Regions from separate parts of the Ruegeria sp. HKCCD7251 genome, predicted to be linked through region 2. Evidence: riboswitches for the same ligand, from Rfam matches in the RefSeq annotation. Region 2 holds a riboswitch; each other region holds the start of a gene.
The links. Region 2 has a riboswitch for cobalamin ahead of GOX75_RS07905 (DUF1636 domain-containing protein). Riboswitches for the same ligand answer to the same signal wherever they lie in the genome.

Region 1 (2,260 bases), on a different contig from region 2:
AGTGCGCACCTTGGACAGGTTTGAAATTTACTCAATGCCGGTTCGGTCCGGTCTGTTGGGCTTGGCGCAAATGCCAGGTCGGCACGGCGACTTTGCCGGGGATCTTGAGCGGATCATGCAATGGCGGCCGGCAATGGTCATTTCGATGACCACTTCCAATGAGTTGGAGGCCGTAGGAGCGCACCATCTCGGGCGCGACCTGCAGAGCCGCGCAATCACTTGGGTTCATCTTCCGGTGCAGGATTTTGGCGCACCGTCATCGAACGTAAGGTGTGATTGGCCAAACGCCAGCACCGATGCACACCGCGTCCTGTCTGCGGGTGGACGGGTCTTGGTTCATTGCCGGGGCGGATGCGGGCGGTCCGGCATGATTGTGTTGCGCTTGCTGGTCGAAGGCGGTGAAGCCCCGGATAAGGCACTGCGCCGGTTGCGCGCGGTCCGGCCGTGCGCCGTCGAAACCGACGCGCAGATGGCTTGGGCCACGGCACCGGCATCAACCGGGCTTTGACGTCACGCCATGGCTGGTTGTGGGTCACCAGCCGCGGGACGCAGTCCCAAGGTTGTAACCTCGAGCATTGCGCAGGGCATATCGGACAGCGTTCCGGTTGACATGGCCGACAGGCTGGTCCCGAACATCATGTCGGCGTAATCGTCCAGCTTTGTTGTCGGGGTTTCCGAGGCCGTTCCACAATACACCCTGATCAGATCTGAATGGGCGCGAAACCGCGCTGTGCACCCTTCTGCGCAATGCGAAAGCTCTCCGCTGCCTTCGACCTCGAACTCTTTGGTTGTGACAGGCTGCGCTGTTGCTATCGCGTCCGCCATGGCACGTGCCATCCTTGCCAAGGCCGGACACGGTTTGCCGGTTTTCTGACAAATCGTTGCAGAAAACTCGTGCGTTTTTGTCTTCCAGATCATTGTGCGCCCTCCGCGCGATGGACGGGGGGCGTGGGTCAGGTCGCTTTGTGCGGCTTTGACCTGCCCGGACACCCCGCCCGAGTTTCGGTTTCAGTCAGATGGCAGGTCTCCTGACTTGCGGGTCATCGCTTTGCCAACCTTCCCAGCCGTTGGGCCAGTGGTGTCTCGGCATTGCTCACCGCTTACAGTTGCGGGGGCAGTCGCGGCATTGGTCCGTTTCGGCATCGCCGGGGCAGGACCGCACCGTGTTCCCTTTTCATCCCTTCCCGGTAAGCCGGGTCGAGAACCATCAAGTCATCGCTATCCGGTGAAATCGGTCCGAGTCAAGCGGGCTTTGTCACCGCTTTAGACGCAGGGTTGTCTTCCCGATAGGGCGGCGGGCTTGTTCATGCCGGATCGCGGAATAGCCTTAAGCATGTGGGGGGAAGTGAGAGGTTGGACATCGACCCAAGCGGGGCTCGTTGTGGCTGCTTCCTTCCGGACCTGACCAGGTTGGCGAGGCGCTCGCCCGCGCCAACCTCTCAGGGGTGGATATATGCATTTCGTTTGCGGATGACAACCCGTCACAGCGTAAGCCGGATTAGTAAAAAACCATCGTCATCGCGCCCAATGACTGACGGGTTATACGTCTGCAATTCAGCTAAATGGTGCTGCGCCTTGGGACTGGTTCTGAGAATCGCAAACGCCCCGGAGAGCGGTCTGAGTGTGAATGGCCGCGGCGCATCCGCCAACGGATCCGCGGGAAGGCGGCCCGCGACATAATCCCGAACAATGCATTGGATCGACAAAACTGGTAATGGAATCTGCCTTGCGGTGTCTACGAAGGGGAAATGCCCACCTCCGCTGGCCCGGTAGTTGTTGAGGGCAACAACAAAGGATTGCTGATCGTCGATAGGGTGCTCGGCAAGGCGAATATTCTTGACGCGGTTATGCGATGAATTCGTCAAATTGCCGCCCGCGTCGAACCGCGCGGGCATACCAAGGTCGATCTGGTAGCTAAGGCCGTGCAGGATATCAAAATTGTAACCGGCGCGCGCGGAATTCCGCAGGTCGATTCGTTGACCTGCGTGCATTTGATTGAGCACGCCAGCCGACATCTCAAGCCAGTCTCTAATCTGCGCGCCCGAAACCACGACGGCCTGCATTTCGTTTGGAAAGATGTTCAGGTCGTCGACATGGCGAAGCCGGATTTGACCCGCCGGAACGTCGGTAAAGGATCGTGGCCCTGCGCGCCCTCCGAATTTCGAGGGCGATACGGCTGAAAGAACCGGTAGGCCCTCGTGCGATGTTCCTTTTAGGAAGGGGCGCAACGCGGCGGCTTGCGCTGCCGCGACCAGCGCAA
Region 2 (2,260 bases):
GATGATCTCGCGCGCTTTGGCGACGCCTTCGGGACCGGCCAGATCGGGCTTGGTCAGCAGGATGATGTCGGCGCAGGAAATCTGATCCTCAAACACCTCGGACAGGGGCGTTTCATGGTCGATCGAGTCATCGGCCAGACGCTGAGCGTCCACGGCCTCGACATTCGGCGCAAAGCGACCGGCAGCCACAGCCTCGGCATCGGCCAGCGCGATCACGCCATCGACGGTGATTTTCGAACGGATATCGGGCCAGTCGAACGCCTTCAGCAGCGGCTTGGGCAGGGCGAGGCCAGAGGTTTCGATCAGGATGTGATCGGGACGCGGCTCCAGCGCCATCAGAGCTTCGATGGTCGGGATGAAGTCGTCGGCCACGGTGCAGCAGATGCAGCCGTTCGCCAGTTCCATGATGTTCTCTGCCGGGCAATCCGGGATCGCGCAGGATTTCAGGATGTCGCCATCGACGCCAACATCGCCGAACTCATTGACCACCACGGCCAGACGTTTGCCCTGCGGGTTCTGCATCAGGTGCTTGACCAAGGTTGTTTTGCCCGAGCCCAAAAAGCCGGTGATCACGGTGACGGGGAGTTTTTCCAAGTTGCTCATTTCTGGGCTCCAATCGGGGGAATGCGGGCCGCGCAGTTTTTGCGGAAATGTTCGGGGCGTTCGCGCCATTTGACTAAGCCGTCTTCAGTCGCAAGGTACTTGGTCGCACCTTCGACGATGGTTTCGACATGGTCGCTTTCATTCAGGTGCTCATACACGAACGTCCAGCGTTCGGGCCCACCGCGTAGAACGATGGAACAGCCCTGATCACAATTCGACAGGCATTCTACGGCTTTCAGGACAACGCCCTCTGGCAGCGTGGCCTGTTCAAGGGCTTTGTGCAGCAATGCGCCGGGCCGCTGCGCGTCGTCCTCGACGGGCAGTCCTCGGCGACAGGTGGTGCAGACCAGCAGCTCGACTGGTGCAGTATCGGTCACGTCTCTCATCCCCCCAAATCCTCTTTGTGGGGGACGGGGTCTCATGCGGGCCACGCGTTGCGACATGGACCCGACACCGGAACACCCCGTCCGGTTACATCTTCGGGCGTTGGCAGGTCTCCCGGCTTGCGGATATCGGGGCATAGCCCTGTCAGATGTCCCGCCTTCCCGACCTTTTTGGCCAGTGGCTTTGGGCACCCTCTCCGGTCACGGTCGCGGGGGCGGCTGTGTTTCACGGAAGATCCGCTGACACATTCCCTTTTCATCCATCCTAAGATGGACACCAACGGATCGGACATGCGGCACCCGGCAGGGGATTGTCAAGCGACTCGCAGATATCTGCGCTACCAGAGTGAAAAAGCGACCTGACAGCGTCGCTGGGCGGCATGACTTGGGGGCAAGCGTCATGCTGCCATGCCCTAAACAAGAGAGGTATGTCGCATGAAGGTAGGCTTTATCGGGCTGGGCAATGTGGGTGGCAAACTGTCGGGATCCTTGCTTCGCAACGGGATCGACCTGACCGTACATGATCTGAATCCCAATCTGGTCGCTGAATTTGTAGCGCGGGGTGCAAAGGCCGCCGAAAACCCTGTGCAGTTGATGCGCGACTGCGATGCGGTCATTACCTGCCTGCCATCACCCGCCGCGTCGGATGCGGTGATGCAAGAGATGCTGCCCAATGTCCGTACCGGCAAGATCTGGATGGAGATGTCTACCACCGACGAGGCCGAGGTCAAACGGCTAGGTGCCCTTGTTATCGAGCGCGGGGGCGCAGCGGTGGATTGCCCTGTGTCGGGCGGGTGCCACCGCGCTGCGACGGGCAACATCTCGATCTTTGCGGGCTGTGACCGGGATACCTTTGAGCGTATCCTGCCATTTCTGACGACAATGGGCCGGCGCATCCTGCACACCGGTGATCTCGGCTCGGCCTCGGTGCTGAAGGTCCTGACAAACTATCTGGCCACGGCGAATCTGATCACTTGCGCCGAAGCATTGGTTACCGCCAAGGCGGCCGGTATGGACCTGAATACCACGTATGAGGCCATCAAGATCTCTTCGGGTACATCCTTTGTCCATGAGACAGAAAGCCAGGTCATTTTGAACGGATCGCGGGATATCTCATTCACAATGGACCTTGTGAAAAAGGACATCGGTCTGTTTCAGGAGGTGGCAGACCGCGCCGGTGTTCCGCTTGAAATGAACCCGCTGATGATCCGCATTTTTGACGACGCCATCGCACGTTACGGAGAGCGGGAGCTTTCGCCGAACATCATCCGGCG
Region 3 (2,260 bases), on a different contig from region 2:
CACAGACAAGATCTGTTTCATTCAGAAATATTCCTATTCATAAGTTGTTATCGAGGTTTTTCGGATATCCAGCGCCGGGATCACGCGCCCTTCGTGGTGAAAGCACAGGTAATCGACGCCAAACGTGTCACTAACCCTGTCCGGGGTCAGCACATCGGCGACCAGCCCAAAACCAGTCAGCCGTGTATCTTTCATCAATGCCACATGAGTGGCAAATTCTGGGATCATCACCAGATCATGCAGGATCATCACCACAGTGATACCCAGTTCAGCGACCAGCGACAGCATCCGCCCCTTCGTGTCTGGATCCAGATGGTTGGTGGGTTCGTCCAGAAACAAAAGCGTAGGATTCTGGGCCAAAGCACGGGCGATATGCGCGCGCTGGCGTTCCCCCCCGGACAGAACGGCCATCTTTTTTTCGGCCAAAGCACTAAGCCCGGTGAGGCTCAGGATTCTGACCAAATCCGCGGCGTGTTCCTCGGCAGAGCGGTCTGCACGGATCGGAATCTGGCCCAGCGCCACATAATCCCGCAACAGCAACCTGCCATCCGGGAACTCCTGCTGACTGACCACGGCGATCGTCCGCGCCCGATCCCGTGCGGACATCTGTTTCAGGCTGCGTCCGTTGACCAGAACATCACCCTGATTCACCTCGTGCGCGCCGCATAACAGATTCAAAAGCGTCGTCTTGCCTGCCCCGTTGGGCCCGGCAATTGCAAGGATTGCGCCTTCGCATAATGTGAATGAGACCCCCTGCAGCAGTATATCGCCACTAAGAACCTGATGGGTCAGATCACGCGCAACCAAAATAGCTGGGTTGGTCATGGACACACCCCTTTTTGAATTTGGGGCATGCGGGACAGTGTCTTTGTGAACAGTTTTTCCGGACGCTCGGTCGCATTGGCCCAGCCATCTGCGCTGTTTTGGTATTGGTGGGCAAACTCTGTCAGTGCCTGGATATCCTGCGTATCCTGAATGTCACCAAAAAGGTACTGCGCTTTGTCGACTGCCTGAAGTCCAACAGTCACAGGCCGCGCGCATCCAGCCATGCAATCGACCATGCGGATGGAAAAACCATTTGGCAAACGATCGAACAGCGCGTCGGACAAGCCCTGCGCGTGTGCCTCACCCTGGCACGTTTTGCAGATGAGAAGAAAATGGTCAGGCGCTGACGGCATGGGTTCCTCCGCCAGCTTCAAAGCGCGGGCAGACAGTGCCGGAAATGTAAACACGATGTGCTCGTGCCATCAAAGCCTCCTTTCAGGACGCCCCGCCCCGAGTTGGTTAACATTTGATGGCAGGTCTCCTGACTTGCGGGTCGATGCTCGGCCATCCTTCCCGGCACTTGGGCCAGTGGGTTGTTGGCGTCGCTCACCGCTTACAGTTGCGGGGGCAGTCACGGACTTGGCGCAAAATGGCGGCCTCACCGTATTCCCTTTTCATCCCTTGGGCGCACCATCGGGAACCATCATCCGAACGAGTGCCCGAGATCACATGTCAGGTCAACGACAATATTGTGGCAGCCAATCAATTTTTGGCAGACGCAAAACCCCATTGACCAATCCAAAGTATAATTGTCCTACACCCCGCTTCGCGACCGCCACCCCGTGAGGCTGAAACCGGCAAACAAAACCGCGGCCACGCAGACGATTGAGGGACCCGCCGGTGTGTCAAACACATAAGCTGAGCGCAGTCCTGCTACGGCCGAGAAAGCCCCGATTGCCGCGGCAATCAATGCCATCGTTTCCGGAGATCGCGCCAGGCTGCGCGCGGCCGCCGCCGGAATGATCAGCATCGCGGCAATGAGCAACACGCCTACAACTTTGATCGCGACAGCAACCGTAACGGCCAGTGACAAAGTCAGGATCAACTGCTCGCGCTTGGGGTCGAACCCGGTGGCGTAGGCCAATTCTTCGTTCAGCGTAGCGGTCAGCAGTTGCGACCATCGCCATACGATCAACGCGACGACCAGCGCGGCCCCGCCCCAGATCACGACAAGATCGGTGCGCGAAACTGACAGTATGTCACCAAAAAGATAGGCCATCAGGTCGATGCGAATGCCCGACAAAAACGACACCGCGACAAGACCAAAGGCAAGCGACGAATGCGCCATAACTCCAAGTAGGGTATCCATGGCATAACCGCGACCGGACAGCAATGTGACGGCCAACGCCATGATAAGCGCGACAACCAATGCGCCCAGAAAGACCGACATCTGGAAAGCCAGCGACAGCGCAACACCCAGGATCGCAGCATGAGC

Region 1: linked by a shared signal. The riboswitch ahead of GOX75_RS14865 (hypothetical protein) and the one ahead of GOX75_RS07905 (DUF1636 domain-containing protein) in region 2 are both predicted to bind cobalamin.
Region 3: linked by a shared signal. The riboswitch ahead of GOX75_RS13295 (DUF1636 family protein) and the one ahead of GOX75_RS07905 (DUF1636 domain-containing protein) in region 2 are both predicted to bind cobalamin.

Annotation. Positions count from the first base shown of each region.
Region 1 covers NZ_WPZC01000006.1:45,392-47,651, reverse strand. The annotation lists gene GOX75_RS14870 (dual specificity protein phosphatase family protein) at 11-508, shown strand; gene GOX75_RS14865 (hypothetical protein) at 511-918, opposite strand; cobalamin riboswitch at 1,001-1,224, opposite strand; RNA gene ffs (signal recognition particle sRNA small type) at 1,344-1,442, opposite strand; gene GOX75_RS14855 (bifunctional 2',3'-cyclic-nucleotide 2'-phosphodiesterase/3'-nucleotidase) at 1,482-2,260, opposite strand, start outside.
Region 2 covers NZ_WPZC01000002.1:357,610-359,869, forward strand. The annotation lists gene cobW (cobalamin biosynthesis protein CobW) at 1-603, opposite strand, end outside; gene GOX75_RS07905 (DUF1636 domain-containing protein) at 600-989, opposite strand; cobalamin riboswitch at 1,074-1,283, opposite strand; gene GOX75_RS07910 (NAD(P)-dependent oxidoreductase) at 1,422-2,260, shown strand, end outside.
Region 3 covers NZ_WPZC01000004.1:370,864-373,123, forward strand. The annotation lists gene GOX75_RS13285 (ABC transporter substrate-binding protein) at 1-21, opposite strand, end outside; gene GOX75_RS13290 (ABC transporter ATP-binding protein) at 34-825, opposite strand; gene GOX75_RS13295 (DUF1636 family protein) at 822-1,178, opposite strand; cobalamin riboswitch at 1,279-1,485, opposite strand; gene GOX75_RS13300 (iron chelate uptake ABC transporter family permease subunit) at 1,580-2,260, opposite strand, start outside.